DNA from 2 places in the Caballeronia sp. AZ1_KS37 genome. Region 2 is predicted to be linked to the other one. Evidence: riboswitches for the same ligand, from Rfam matches in the RefSeq annotation. Region 2 holds a riboswitch; the other holds the start of a gene.
The links. Region 2 has a riboswitch for cobalamin ahead of NCS00_RS03590 (TonB-dependent receptor domain-containing protein). Riboswitches for the same ligand answer to the same signal wherever they lie in the genome.

Region 1 (7,617 bases), on a different contig from region 2:
GAAGCGCTCGTGTCTCGCGATACGCAAGCGGGCCTCGGCCTTCTGACCGGCGTCGCCGTGTTCGGCACCGCGCTCGGCGGTCTCTTCTCGCTCGTGTTCGCGTTTGCTTATGGACGGCTCGGCGCGTTGCGCGCGCGCGGCACGTCGGCATTGCTCGCGCTGTTCGGCTTCGTGAGCGTCGCCATCGTGCCGTTCCTCAAGTACCCGCCCAATCCGCCCGCTGTCGGCAATGCCGAGACCATCGGGCCGCGCACGGCGCTTTTCTTCGGCATGGTGGCGATTTCCATCGCGGCTGCCGTCTTCGCCGTGCGCTTGCAGCGGCGCATGGTGGCGCGGCATGGCGGGTGGAACGCGACGCTCATCGCGGCGGCTGCGTATATCGTCGTGATCGTGGCGGCGCAGGTCGCGCTGCCGTCCGTCGATGAAGTGCCCGCGGATTTCTCCGCTTCGCTGCTGTGGAATTTCCGCGTGGCCGCTATCGGCATGCAGGCGCTGTTATGGACGACGCTCGGTCTCGTGTTCGGTGCGCTCGCAGCGCGTGAACTCGAGCGGCCGGCGGTGAGAAGAATGGCTGCGGCGTAAGCGGTTCGGCGTCGCTCATGAAGCCCGCGCTTCGTCAGGAACGCGGGCTTTTCGTTTGCTCTTTCGCCGCACGACGCTTGAGCAATTCATCGAACAGATCGAGCTTCGCGGCATCGTCCATCGATCTGAAGGTCTTGATTTCCTCGCGGCTTCGGAAGCAGCCGAGGCACAGGCCCGTTTCCTGATCGAGCTTGCAGACATCGGTGCATGGCGAGCCGATGGGTTCCTGCGCTTTCGCGCGTTCGATGGTGAAAGCGAGATCGTCTTGCGTCGTTGTCATAGTGATTCGCCGCGAAAGAGCGCAGCGGCCGCGGCCGGATTCGACGGCCAGTAAGCGTGCATGTAAGTGGCCGACACCGAACCATGCCGATAGAGCGCTTCGCCTTCGGTGCCGGTCGTGGCATGAGCGGCCTTGAGTGCCGGCTGCATTGGCGTGTCGAGCGTCGAGTAGTGGAATGTGTGACCGGTCATCGCGCCATGCGTCGTGTCGATGCGCTGCATCGCGAGGCGCGACAGCTTGCGTTGCATCGCCGCGTCGCCGGGAAGGATGCCGAGCATCGCATGCCGCGTGCCTTCGATGTCGGTCAGCGTGTCGAGCAGATACAGCATGCCGCCGCATTCCGCGACCACGGGCTTCGCTCGCTCGACGTGCGCAACGACCGATGCACGCGCGCGTTCGTTCGAAGCGAGCGCCGCGGCATGCAGCTCGGGATAGCCGCCGGGAAGATAGAGCGCGTCGGCATCGTGCGGCGCGGGTTCGTCGGCGAGCGGAGAAAACGTGCTGATGCGCGCGCCCATGGCGATGAGCACATCGACATTCGCCGGATACACGAACGAGAACGCCGCATCGCGAGCGATGGCGATATGCGCGCCGTCGAGCAGACGCGGCGGCGCGGGCAGCGTCGCATCGTCGAAATGAACGGGCGGCGGAAGATCGGCGAGCGTCGTTTGCGCGATTGCATCGGCGGCGCGGTCGAGCCGTGCGTCGAGGCCCGCGATTTCATCGGGCTGCGTGAGACCGAGATGACGCTCGGGCAAGGCGATATCGTCCGCATTCGACAGATGGCCGCAATAACGCAAGTCGACGGGGATAGTCTCCGACAACATCTGCGCATGACGCGCCGATGCAACGCGATTCGCGAGCACGCCATGAAAGGGCACATCTTCGCGATAACGCGCGAGCCCGAACGCGATGGCGCCGAACGTCTGCGCCATGCCGTGCGCGCCGATCACCGCGAGCACCGGTACGTTGAACGTGGCGGCCAGATCGGCGCTGCTCGGCGTGCCGTCGAAGAGACCCATCACGCCTTCGATGAGAATGAGATCGGCCTCGCGCGCGGCCTTGGCGAGCAACGCGCGGCACGCATCGAGCCCGACCATCGACAGATGCAGCGAATAAACGGGCGCGCCGCATGCGCGTTCGAGAATCATCGGATCGAGAAAATCCGGGCCGGTCTTGAACACGCGTACCGTCAGGCCTCGGCGCGCGTGATGACGCGCAAGCGCCGCCGTCACCGTGGTCTTGCCTTGATGCGACGCACTCGCGCCGATGAAGAGAGCGGGGCAGTCGGGCATCGCTCAGAACTCGACGCCGCGTTGCGCTTTCACGCCTTGCTCGCGATACGGATGCTTCACGAGCCGCATTTCCGTGACGAGATCGGCAAGTTCGATCAACGCATCGGGCGCGTGGCGACCGGTCACGACGACATGCAGCATCGCGGGCCGCGCCTTCAGCACGTCGAGCACTTCATCGAGCGGCAGATACTCGTACTTGAGCACGGTGTTGAGTTCGTCGAGCACGACCATCTGATATTCGCCGCTCTCGATCATGCGGCGCGCTTCGTTCCAGCCCTTGCGCGCGGTGGCCATGTCGGCTTCGCGATTCTGCGTGTTCCAGGTGTAGCCATCTCCCATGGTGACGAAATCGCAATGCGCGATTGCGCCGAGGAAATCGCGCTCCGATGTATGCAGCGCGCCCTTGATGAACTGCACGACGCCGAGCTTCATGCCGTGTCCGAGCACGCGCACCGCCATGCCGAACGCGGCCGTTGTCTTGCCCTTGCCGTTGCCGGTATTCACGATCAAAAGGCCTTTCTCGTGATCGGCGGCGGCCTGCTTTTTCTCGTGGCCTTCCTTGCGGCGCTGGGTCATGCGCAGATGCGATTCGGTATCGGTTTTCACGGGAGCTCCAGAGAAAGACGGCCGTATCGTACAACAGGCGGCGGCTTAATTCTGCGCTAACAGACGGCAGGCATCATGCAATCAACGTAATCACCGACTTGAGGAGCAAGCAAATGGACGCGCTCTATCTCTATCTGGAACTCGTCGCGCTTGGCGTTCTCGTCTGGCTTTGCCGCGACAAGTTCAAACCGGTCGTGGCGAAGCCGCTCGCCGAAACGCCGCGTCCGCGCACGACCGCAAGACCGGTATTCATGTTCCGTTCGCGCGGGGCGCATGCATCGCTGCGATCGCGACGGTTACGCCACAATCGATCGTCTTTGGCACGATGAGCGTTCGCGCGTTGCCCGCGAGCAGCGCGCAAGGCTCGCATACGCCATCGACGTTCATATGCGCCATTGCATGATGCGATATCGCCGTGCGCGGCGCTTGCGCGATTTCATCGGCGCCGTAGAAGCGCAATGTCAGACGATGACGCTCGCAGAACGCGAGCAGTCCCGCCTCGTGCCGTTTCGCGTCGATGCTCGCGATGATGGCGATGTCGCCGAACGCAAGCGTGCCCAAAGCGCCGCGCACGGCGTGCTCGATTGCGTCGGCGCTCGCGCCCCGCGTGCAGCCGATCCCCACGGCAAGACGCGTGACAGCGGGCTGATTCATGTGGGCGATGACGAATTCCATGTGCGCCGACCTTACCACCTTTCTTGACGCTCGCGCCCGCCGGGCCTAGACTTTCACGCAGTTTTGGTGCTCGCGCGCGGATTCTCTCGTGCGCAGTTAAACGGGAAGCAGGGCGCGTTCCTTTCGATTCGTCGAACGCACGTCAACCTGCGCTGCCCCCGCAACGGTAAGCGATTCACCGCGCACGGCATTTTCATCGCGTGTACGGGAAGCCGGCTTCGAGGCCACTGCGCGTGAGAAACGCGCGGGAAGGCGAAGCGGCGTCGTCGTCAGCCCGGATACCGGCCAGACTTTGAGCGGGGCTTGCTGTCGCGGGGATGCGGCGCGGCCCATGATCCATAAAAGCGTGCGTTTCTCTTTCATCCAGCCGCGTTGCCAGGCATCGCGCGACATGAAGCGCATGCAACCGAAGCCACGGAGCGACGATGCAAACCCGCAAGATTCCCGTCACGGTCGTGACCGGCTTTCTCGGCAGCGGCAAGACCACACTGATGCGGCATATCCTCTCCAATGCGCAAGGCAAGCGCATCGCGGTGATCGTCAACGAGTTCGGCGAGCTCGGCATCGACGGGGAGATCTTGAAGGGTTGCGGCATCGGTTGCGAGGATGAAGCCGGCTCGAAAGACCGCAATCTGTACGAGCTCGCGAACGGTTGTCTCTGCTGCACCGTGCAGGAAGAGTTCTATCCGCTCATGGAACAACTCGTCGAGCGGCGCGAGAGCATCGATCACGTGCTGATCGAAACGTCCGGTCTCGCTTTGCCGAAGCCGCTCGTGCAGGCGTTCAACTGGCCGTCGATCAAGAACGCATTCACCGTCGATGCCGTCGTGACCGTGGTCGATGGACCCGCTGCCGCGAGCGGTCAGTTCGCGGCGAATCCCGTCGCCGTCGATGCGCAACGCAAGGCCGATCCCAATCTCGATCACGAATCGCCGCTGCATGAATTGTTCGAGGACCAGCTTTCGTCTGCCGATCTCGTCATCGTCAACAAGACCGATCTCATGGATGATGAAGCGCTGCGAAAGGTCGAAGCGCTCGTGCGGCCCGAGATTCCGCCCGAAGTGAAGATCGTGCCCGCGCAGATGGGCAGGCTCGATGTGCATACATTGCTCGGTCTCGAATCCGCATCGGAAGAGACGATTCATTTGCGGCACGATCATCACGGTTCGCCCGATGAAGCAGGCCACGCCGATCATCATCATGACGAGTTCGATTCGGTCGTCGTGCATGGCAACGTCGAATCGCGCGAGCAGGCGCTGGCCGCGCTGCATGCGCTCGTCGAGCAGCACACGATCTATCGCGTGAAGGGTTTCGCTGCGTTGCCGGGCGCGGCGATGCGGCTCGTCGTGCAAGGCGTCGGACGACGCTTCGACAGTTACTTCGACCGCCGCTGGGAAGCGGGCGAAGCGAAGACCCAAAGCCGCTTCGTGCTGATCGGCGAAGACCTCGAACGCGCGACGCTGCAACGCGCGTTCGACGCCGCGCTCGCGAGCGCGCCCGTGCAGGCGTAACCGCGATGCATCTGCTCCGCACGACGCCGGGAGGCTTCGTCGACGACGCGCAGGGCGTCATGCGTATCGATCAGACGAGCGCGCCGATCGTCGTGCTCAGCTCCGCCGATACGACGCTCGCGTTGCTCGCGAGCGCGTTTCCGCGTCTCGAGCCCGGCTTTCCCGACGTGCGGCTCGCGAATCAATCGTTTCTGCGTCAGCCCGCATCGGTCGATTTCTATGTCGACGATGTATTGCGTCACGCGAAGGTCGTGATCGTCGATCATCTCGGCGGCGAATCGTACTGGCCGTACGGCATCGAGCGGCTCGTCGCGCTCGCGAAAGAGCGCAAGCAGATGCTCGCGATGTTTTCGGGCGATCTCACCGAGGACCCGAATCTTATCGGCAAGAGCACGGCCGATGCAGCGTTTTGCCGCGAGCTGTCGCGCTATCTGCGCGAAGGCGGCGCGCGCAATGCCGAGGAGTTTCTACGCGCGATCGCGCATCGCGCGTTCGGCTTCGGGCGCGAGCCGCAGCCGCCGAGTCCGCTGCCCGCCGTCGCGATCTATCATCCCGAGCGCGATATCGCGGTCATCGACGACTGGCAGGCGCGCTGGACCGAAGGCGCGAGCGTCGCCGCGATTCTGTTTTACCGCGCGCATTTGCAATCGGGCAATACGGCCGTGTTCGATGCGCTCATCGAAGCGCTCGAAAAAGAAGGCATGAATCCGTTGCCGATCGCGATTTCGTCGCTCAAGGAAAGCGTGAGCCGCGAAGTGGTCGAGCGTTTGTGCGCGCAGCATCGCGCATCGCTCGTATTGAACACGACGGCTTTTGCGGCGAGCGTGATCGGCGAGGACGAAGCATTCGAAGTCGCGGGCGATGCGCCCGTGCTGCAAGTCATCCTGAGCGGCGGCAATCGCGATGACTGGCAGAAGGACAATCACGGCCTGAATTCGCGCGACGTCGCCATGCATGTCGCGCTTCCCGAAGTCGATGGCCGCATCATCACGCGCGCCGTGAGTTTCAAGGGGCTCGCATATCACTGCAAGCATACGCAGGTGGATGTCGTGCGCTATCAGGCCGACGCGGAGCGCGTGCGCTTCGTCGCCGAACTGAGCCGGCGTTGGTCCAAGCTGCGTCATACGCCGAACGCGCAGAAGCGCATCGCGCTCGTGCTGGCGAACTACCCGGCGAGCGAAGGGCGCATCGGCAATGGCGTGGGACTCGATACGCCTGCATCCGCGATCAACATTCTGTCGATGCTCGCGCGAGAAGGCTATCGCGTCGGCACGATGCCGCCGAACGGCGATGCGCTCATCGCCGCGTTGACGGAAGGCGTGACCAACGATCCCGTCGTCCGCGATATGCGCCCTGCGTTGCAGAGTCTTTCGCTCGATGACTATCTCGACGCGTATCGCACACTGCCCGCCGATGCGCGCGCCGCGCTCGAAAAAACCTGGGGCGCACCCGAAGACGACCCGACGATCAGACGCGGCCGTTTCATGATCGCGGGCTATCGCTGCGGGGAAGTGTTCATCGGCATTCAGCCTTCGCGTTCGCGGCAGCGCAACGATTACGCGAGCTATCACGATGCCGAACTCGTGCCGCCGCATTCCTATCTCGCGTTCTACTTCTGGCTGCGTCTGCGCTTTCAGGCGGATGCGCTCGTGCATGTCGGCAAGCACGGCAATCTCGAATGGCTGCCGGGAAAGAGCGTCGCGTTGTCGTCATCGTGCTGGCCGGATGCGATTCTCGGACCGATGCCGCATCTCTATCCGTTCATCGTCAACGATCCGGGCGAAGGCAGTCAGGCGAAGCGCCGCGCGCAGGCCGTGATCATCGATCATCTGATGCCGCCGCTCACGCGCGCCGAGAACTATGGGCCATTGCAGGATCTCGAGCGTCAGGTCGACGAATACTACGAAGCGTTGATGGTCGATGTGCGCCGCGCGAAGCTGCTGCGCAAGACGATTCTCGCGAACATCGTCGAGAACCGGCTGCACGAGGAACTCGGGCTGGATGCGCCACGCGATACCGTGGGTGAAGACGCGTTGCTCACGCGCGCCGATGCCTATCTCTGCGAACTGAAGGAAGCGCAGATTCGCGACGGCCTGCATGTATTCGGTGTCTCGCCGCAAGGCGTGCAACGACGCGACACGCTGCTCGCGCTCGGCCGCTTTCCGATCGGCGACGGGCAGGGCGCGAACGCGAGCCTGATCGTCGCGATCGCACGGGATCTGCAATTGCCCGATATCTTCGATCCGCTCGATGCGGATTGGGCCGCGCCGTGGACCGGCCCGCGTCCGCAAGCACTTGCCGATGTGAGCGAAGCGCCGTGGCGTCATCAAGGCGATACGCGCGAGCGCCTCGAATCGTTAGCGATGCAACTATTGTCCGATGCTGACGCAGCCGCGCCCGGACCGCGTGCATCGCTCGTGCTCGAACGTCTGCGTGGCGATGTGCTCGCGCGGCTCGATGCGTGCGGCCCGCAAGAGCTGACGCAACTGAAGCGAGGTCTCGAAGGCCGTTTCGTGCCGCCGGGTCCGAGCGGCTCGCCTTCGCGCGGCAGACCGGACGTGCTGCCCACCGGCCGCAACTTCTATTCCGTCGATACGCGCGCATTGCCGACGCAAGCCGCATGGTCGCTCGGCGTAAAGTCGGCGAACGCCTTGGTCGAACGCCATGT
Region 2 (7,617 bases):
TGCCACAAGTCCTTGCGCGCGAGTCCGAGGACCAGAACGATCGATGCGAACGCGCCCGCGCAAGCCGCGATATCGACGCCCCACCACGGCAGCGACCCGAGCATCGCGGCAAGCGCGAAGGTTGCCGCGCCGCCGGATACGCCGAGCACGTACGGTTCCGCCAGCGGATTGCGCAACAGCACTTGCAGCAGCGCGCCGGCGAACGCGAGCAATGCGCCCGACGCGAAGCCCGCGAGCGCGCGCGGCAGACGCAAGGTCAGCACGATGTCATCGGCGATATCGGGCGTCGCCGAGTGCGCGTGAAAGAGCGCGCCGATCGCGCGCGATACGGGCAATGCGACGCTGCCCATCGCGAGCGACGCGACCAGCACGACGAGCGTCGCTGCGCCGAGCGCGATCCAGATCGCGGTGGCGCGGCTCGCGTTCATCGCGCGCGGACGTTCAGCCACGCGGCTCACGACGGATGCCAGCCCAACGTGATGTACGCGCCGCGTCGTGGCGTGTTGTACGAGTACGCAAGTTCATAGTCCTTGTCGAACAGGTTGTCGATGCGCGCCGTGACGTACCACGACTTCGAGATGTCGTAGCGCGCCGACAGATTCACGATGCCGTAGCCCGCGAGCGTCGAATCGTAATCGCTGCGTTGACCGCTCACGATCCATTCGCCACCGACGCGCCACGGCCCGATCGTGCGATGCGCCGTCAGCGTCGCGAAATGCCGCGCGCGCCGCGTCAAATCCTCGTGATTCGTTTCGTCGACGGGATTCTGGAACGTGACGCCCGCGCGCACATCCGTTGCGCCGACGTGCCCCGCCCACGATCCCTCGATGCCCTGCACCTTCGCGCGCCCGACGTTCTGCGCGACATAGTAGAAGCCGCCGTCGGACACGTAATCGATCAAATTCGAATAGCGCGTCTGAAAAAGCGTCACGCGCACCACGCCGAGCGCATTCGATGCGTACTGCAACGCCGCCTCGACCGAATGACTCCGCTCCGGCTGAATCGACGGATTGCCGCTCAGCGGATAGTAGAGATCGTCGAAGCTCGGCGCGCGAAACGAGGCCGAATAGCTCGCGCTCGCCTTCCAGTGCGCGTCGAAGTTATACGCGTAGCCCAGATAGTAGCTGTTCGCGCCGCCGAAATCGGAATACTGATCGCGGCGCAGATTCGCCTGCAACTCGTTCGCGCCGACGTGCCCCACGTAACCCGCGAACATCGAATTCACATGACGGTCGGGCGCGCTGAACTGATGGGAATCGAGCGTCTGATCGAGATGCTCGTAGCCGAAGAGCAGCTTGTGCGCGTCGCTGATCCGCACGTCGTTCTGCCACGTATATTGCCGGTTCTCCGAATCGAAACGGCTCGTATAGACGCCGTTCTGCTCGATGTTCGCGCGGTCCTGTCCCTGCGCGATCGTGAAGTGCGCCGTCCAGTTATCCGTGACGCGGCCGTTCGCAAACACCGACGCCGAGCGCACGCGATCGTGCGTTTCGTTGATATCCGTCGGCTGGCCATAGGCATCGTCGAAACTGTTGATGCCGTTCGATTGCAGGAAGCGCACGCCCGCGTCCCACTTGTCGCTGAACTTGTGACGCAGCGTCGCCGCGACGCTCTCGTTCAGATAGCCGTTCGCGTTCGGATTGGCGCCGGGCGCGATTCCCGGATCGATCGACGAGAAGCCGTCGGTTTTCTCGCGCGAGACGTTCACGCTGAAGGTCGTGCGGCCGTCCTTGTCGAGCGCGCCGCTCACGCCCGCCGATTGCCGCTGCGTGTGATAGCTGCCGTACTCGGCCTCGAAGTTGAAGCGCGGCGGATGCGCCTCGCCTTCCTTCGTGAAGATCTGCACGACGCCGCCAATCGCATTCGATCCATAGAGCGCCGACACGTTGCCGTTCACGACCTCGACGCGCCCGATCTGGTCGAGCATCAATTGCGATAGCTGTGCCGCGCCGAGCGACGCCGATTCGACGCGCACGCCGTCGATCAGCACGAGCGATTGCGACGACGCCGCACCGCGTATGAAAAGCCCCGAGTTCGAGCCCGGTCCGCCGTTGCGCGTGATCTGCACGCCGGGCGCGAGCGCGACGAGTCCGAGCGCGTCGCTTGCGTTTGCATCGGCGATGTCCTGCTCGTCAAAAAGCGATGTCTGCGGAATCGATTCGGCAAGCGGCTGCGGCGCGCGCGTCGATGTGACGACGACGGGCGCAAGCGTTTGCGTGCTGTCTTCCGTCTGGGCCGCCTGTGCAGCGCCGGCGAACGGCAAGGCGCCGATGGCCGCAACGAGCGCGCCATGACGGGAGAGACCGCTTCTGAGCGCGGCCAGTGGCAATACCATGTGTGAAGTGTTCCGTTTCGCGTGAGCGCGACCCCGCTCCCCGCGAGGACGATGCGCGACGAACGCACCGCGCCATGCGCGCCGATGCGTCGGACTCCGGCCGGTATCCGGGCTGGCGATCAATCGTCTCGCCTTCCCGCGCATGGCGCGCAGTGGCATCGACACGTTTCTTGCAGTCGCGCGCGTGCGACGAATTTCGACACGCTCGCGCGGCAAAAACGCGCATGAGACGACTTGCAACTTGCGTTGCGGTCGCTTACCGTTGCGGGGGCAGCACAGGTTGGCTCGTCGTCGATTGCGGCGACTTCGCTCCCTGTTTCCCGTTTGACTGCATCCACGAGATCCGCGGATGCGAGCACCAAAAGTGCGGCAAGTGTAGGAGCGCGGTTCGGGGCCGTCAAGAAAACCGCGCGGCCAGACTGGCGCGGCGCATGACGAATCGAACGAGAAGCGAAAGAGAAGCGGCCGGCCTGTCATCACGAGCGTTGCGGGGCGCTCGCGTTTTCTGCACACGAATGCATCGCGACATGCGCTTGATTCGAAGGATTAAGCGCTAGATCGCGTGTTGTTACGTCTCGAAACGAGACATTTATCGGAAGCTCCGTTGAACCGCGCTAAAATGCGAGGTCTTTAGAGGACGCAGCACATGCTCAACGAACTCGAATCACTGTCAGGAAACATCGGCCGGCTGATCCAGATCAGCGAGCGCCACAAGCAGGCGCATCAAGCGCTGCAGGAACAACTCGAACAGCTGCGCGCCGACTATGCGAACGTGCAGGCCGAGCTCGCGCAAGTGCGCGAAGAGCGCGATACGCTGCAGTCCGAACGCGATTCGCTGTCCGCGAAAATCGACGACGCGCAAATCCGCCTGAACGCGATTCTCGAAAAGCTGCCGCGCGGCAAGTCCGCGCAACATGCCGAGTCCGACAATCAACTCGATCTCCTCGAAGCCGATTCCCAGGAAGCACATGAAACGGAATTGCACGGCGAGCATCATCAGGGAGAGAAGGCATGACGACCACGCAGATCGAAGTATCCATTCTCGGGCAGCCGTATCGTCTCGCGTGCTCGCCGGAAACCGAAGGCGCATTGCGTGAAGCCGTCGCGCGCGTCGACGCCGAAATGAACAAAGTGCGCAATGCAAGCAGCGTGCGCGGCACGGATCGCATCGCGGTGATGGCGGCGCTTTCGCTGGCGTCGGAATTGCTTAAGCTGCAGGACAGCGTGCGTCACGGCGAGGCCTTCCCCGCCGAAGAAATCCGCCGCACGATGCACTCGATGAACGAGCAATTGGGCGCGGTCATTGCGCAACACGAAGCGCAATAAGGCAGATGCGCGTCGAGTCAATCAGCGCGCAATGTCAATCGAAAAAAGAAACCGCCGAAGTAGCGTGAAGAGGCTGCAGAAGGCAAACGATTGGTGTAGAGTGACGTTTCCCTGCCTGGTACGCCAAGGTCATATATTCCTTGAACCAATGCTACATTGGCACGGTTGCGGAACCTTGCAGCACGGGCGCGCGCGTCGCTAGTCCGATGTACCCGAAGTGTTGCTTACCGCGACCAATCTTGAACCCAGGTTCAGGATGCCGGCCTAGCGGCTGTGGCGGGGACCTCATTCAAGAAACGGCATCGGTTTTTCCGATGCCGTTTTCGTTTGTCCCTGCCGTTCGCTCTTCGATTCATGCACACGACCATGCGCTACTGGCTGATGAAGTCCGAACCGGACGAAGCGAGCATCGATCATCTCGCGCACGCGCCGAAAAAAACCTTGCCGTGGACGGGCGTACGCAACTATCAGGCGCGCAACTTCATGCGCGATCAGATGCAGATCGGCGACGGCGTGCTCTTCTATCATTCGAGCTGCCCGGAGCCGGGCATCGCGGGCATCGCGAAAGTGTGCTCGACGGCATATCCGGATCCCACGCAATTCGATCCGAAGAGCGATTACTACGATCCGAAATCGACGCAGGAAACGCCGCGCTGGATGCTCGTCGACGTGAAGTTCGTGAAGAAGACGCCGCTCATATCGCTCGCCGCGTTGCGCGAACATCCAGAGCTTGCCGACATGCAAGTGCTCGCGCGCGGCAACCGGCTCTCGATCACGCCCGTGACCGAAGCGCAATGGCGATTTATTACCGAGCACCTCGTCTAACAAGGAACTTACGACTTCACGACTGCGACTAAATCCCGTCGCACGTACGCGATGTCACGGAGTCCTTCGATGCTCAATAAGAAAACCGCCGCCGCCTTCGCCCTGCTCGCGATGTCCGGTGCCGCGCTAACGTTGTCTCAAACCGCCGCTGCGCAGACGGTGATGACGCAGCCACAGCCCTCGGGCGTGCTCTCGCTCTCCGCACAAGCGAGCGCGCAAGTGCCGCAGGATGTCGTCAACATCACGCTCTTCTACGAACAGGAAGCGGCCGATCCGTCGTCGCTCACCAGCACGCTCAATCAGCGCGCCGAGGCCGCGTTACGCGAAGCCAAAGGTGTCGACGGCGTGACCGCGAAGAGCGGCTCGTTCACCGTCTATCCGTCGACGGATCGCGACGGCAAGATTTCCGCGTGGCGCGGGCGCACGGAAGTCGTGCTCGAATCGCATGACTTCGCGGCGGCATCGAAGCTCGCGGGCAAGATGAGTTCGTCGATGCAAGTGGGTAGCGTCGCGTTCTCGCTGTCGCCCGAAGCGCAGCGCGCGGCCGAGCAAAAGCTCGTCTCGCAAGCCATCGATTCGTTCCGCAAGCAGGCGCAAAGCGCCGCGCAAGGCTTCGGCTACAGCAATTTCACGATTCGGGAAGTGAATGTCGGACGGAGCGGCGCGCAGCCGCGTCCCGTCATGATGATGCAATCGCGCGCGATGAGCGCCGATGCGAAGATGGCCCCGATCGCGATGGAAGCCGGCACGACCACGGTGACAGTCGACGTTTCCGGCTCCGTACAAATGGGACGCTAAACGTCGCTCCCGCTGTTCACGCGGGGCGGCGTTCGACCGCCCCGCTCTTTCCTCAAGCCTTTGCGGATTCGGGCGGCAGGCGCAGATTGCGCTTGTAGGCCCACACCATCATTACCACGCCGGCGACGATCATCGGCAGCGAAAGCCATTGGCCCATCGAGAGATTGAGCGCGAGCAAGCCGAGATAATCGTCCGGCTCACGCGCGAATTCCACGGTGAAGCGCGCGAGTCCATAACCGATCAGGAACAGCGCCGAAATCGCGCCGACCGGACGCTGCTTGCGCGAGAACGTCCAGATCACGATGAACAACACGAGCCCTTCCAGCGCGATTTCGTACAACTGCGACGGATGACGCGGCAGCATGTGGTAACGCTGAAAAATTTCCGTGAGGTGATACTGCGCGTCGAGCTGCGGATTCTTCGAGAGCCACACGGCGTCGTCGTTCGTCGAGTTCTGGAAGAGCATCGCCCACGGCGCGTTCGGGTCCGTCACGCGGCCCCACAGCTCGCCGTTGATGAAATTGCCGAGTCGCCCCGCCGCGAGACCGAGCGGCACCATCGGCGCGACGAAATCCGTCACCTGCAGCCACGTGCGCTTGCGGTGATACGCGAACAGCACCATCGCGAGCGTCACGCCGAGAAAGCCGCCGTGAAACGACATCCCGCCTTCCCATACCTTGAAGATATCGAGCGGATGCGCGGCGTAATAACTGGCCTTGTAAAACAGCACGTAGCCAATGCGCCCGCCCAGAATCGTGCCGAGCACGCCGTAGAACAGCATGTCGTCGATGTCCTTCACGGTCCAGCCTTGCGCGGCGACATAAGGCAGCCGCAGCCGCAACCGGCCGATGACGATGGCCGACACGAACGCCACCAGGTACATGAGGCCGTACCAGCGCACGGCGAGCGGTCCGAGATGAATCGCGATGGGATCGAAATTGGGATGTATGAGCATTCTGATGTGGGAATCTTTAAGCGGGCTACAGGGGCGAATCATACAGAACCGGCGCTTTCGGCCCTCGAACGGACGATTTCGATGAACCCGGCGAGCACCGGACTCACTTCCGCGATCCGCCATACCAGCCCCGTTTCCACGAAAGGACCGGGATCGAGCAGCGGACGATACACGACGCCCGTGCGCCTTAGATGACGCAGCGATTGCGGCACGAGCGCGACGCCCATGCCGGCGGACACGAGGCTCACGATGGTCTGCATCTGGATCGCCTCCTGGCCGATACGCGGCGTGAGCCCGGCCGCGCCATAGCAGCCCATGATGATGTCGTGCAAGCCGGGCGCGAGACGCCTCGGAAAGACGACGAGCGGCGCGGCGGCGAGATCGTGCAGGTCGACGGGTTCGTCTTCGCCCGAGTTCAGCTCTTGCGCCTGCTTCTCGGACATCGCGATCATCAGCGGCTCGCGCGCGATCGGCACATACTCGAGCGACGACGCGTAACGCGGCGGCAGCGGCGGAATGACGAGGCCCGCATCGACGCGCCCGGCGACGAGTTCGTCGATCTGCACGTCGCTCGTCGCTTCGGTCAGTTGCAGACGCACGCCGGGATGACGCGCACCGAAATCGCGCAGCAGCGCCGGCAGAAGCCCGTAATCGGCGGTGGAGACGAACGCGAGCGACAGCACGCCCGCCTCGCCGCGCGCGAGCGATTGCGCGAGCGGACGCAGCGCATCGGCGGATGCGAGCAGGCGGCGCACTTCCGGCAACAGATCCTTGCCGACGGGCGTCAGCTCCACGGTCCGTTTCGTGCGCACGAAAAGCGCGACCCCGAGCGATTCTTCCAGCGCGCGGATCGCCTGCGAGAGCGGCGGCTGCGTCATCGCGAGGCGCGCGGCGGCACGGCCGAAGTGCATCTCTTCGGCGACCGTCACGAAATAACGCAGGAGTCGTAGTTCCATTGATATGTTTTGCGACCTAGTAAGCCCTGAATAATATATTGGACAGACACATAGCGCGGTTGCATTCTTGCTGCATCAAATCAAGAACATCCCCTCAGGAGCACACCATGGCCTTCAATCGCCGCTCGAAGCACATCACTCAGGGCGTCGCGCGCTCGCCCAATCGCTCGATGTATTACGCCCTCGGCTACAAGGAGGAGGACTTCGACAAGCCGATGATCGGCGTCGCCAATGGCCACTCGACGATCACGCCGTGCAACGCGGGCTTGCAGCGCCTCGCGGACGCCGCCGTCGAATCGATCAGGAAATCCGATGCGAATCCGCAGATTTTCGGCACGCCGACGATCTCCGACGGCATGTCGATGGGCACCGAAGGCATGAAGTACTCGCTCGTGTCGCGCGAGGTAATCGCGGACTGCGTC

Region 1: linked by a shared signal. The riboswitch ahead of cobW (cobalamin biosynthesis protein CobW) and the one ahead of NCS00_RS03590 (TonB-dependent receptor domain-containing protein) in region 2 are both predicted to bind cobalamin.

Annotation. Positions count from the first base shown of each region.
Region 1 is NZ_JALQDP010000030.1:426,850-434,466, reverse strand. It holds gene NCS00_RS18265 (CbtA family protein) at 1-582, shown strand, start outside; gene NCS00_RS18260 (DUF1289 domain-containing protein) at 617-862, opposite strand; gene NCS00_RS18255 (cobyrinic acid a,c-diamide synthase CobB) at 859-2,157, opposite strand; gene cobO (cob(I)yrinic acid a,c-diamide adenosyltransferase) at 2,161-2,763, opposite strand; gene NCS00_RS18245 (cobalamin biosynthesis protein) at 3,013-3,438, opposite strand; cobalamin riboswitch at 3,485-3,742, shown strand; gene cobW (cobalamin biosynthesis protein CobW) at 3,864-4,949, shown strand; gene cobN (cobaltochelatase subunit CobN) at 4,955-7,617, shown strand, end outside.
Region 2 is NZ_JALQDP010000002.1:87,486-95,102, reverse strand. It holds gene NCS00_RS03595 (FecCD family ABC transporter permease) at 1-458, opposite strand, end outside; gene NCS00_RS03590 (TonB-dependent receptor domain-containing protein) at 455-2,335, opposite strand; cobalamin riboswitch at 2,417-2,714, opposite strand; gene NCS00_RS03585 (ATPase) at 2,982-3,350, shown strand; gene NCS00_RS03580 (cell division protein ZapA) at 3,347-3,661, shown strand; RNA gene ssrS (6S RNA) at 3,767-3,948, shown strand; gene NCS00_RS03570 (EVE domain-containing protein) at 4,028-4,486, shown strand; gene NCS00_RS03565 (SIMPL domain-containing protein) at 4,556-5,284, shown strand; gene lgt (prolipoprotein diacylglyceryl transferase) at 5,337-6,239, opposite strand; gene NCS00_RS03555 (LysR family transcriptional regulator) at 6,278-7,195, opposite strand; gene ilvD (dihydroxy-acid dehydratase) at 7,303-7,617, shown strand, end outside.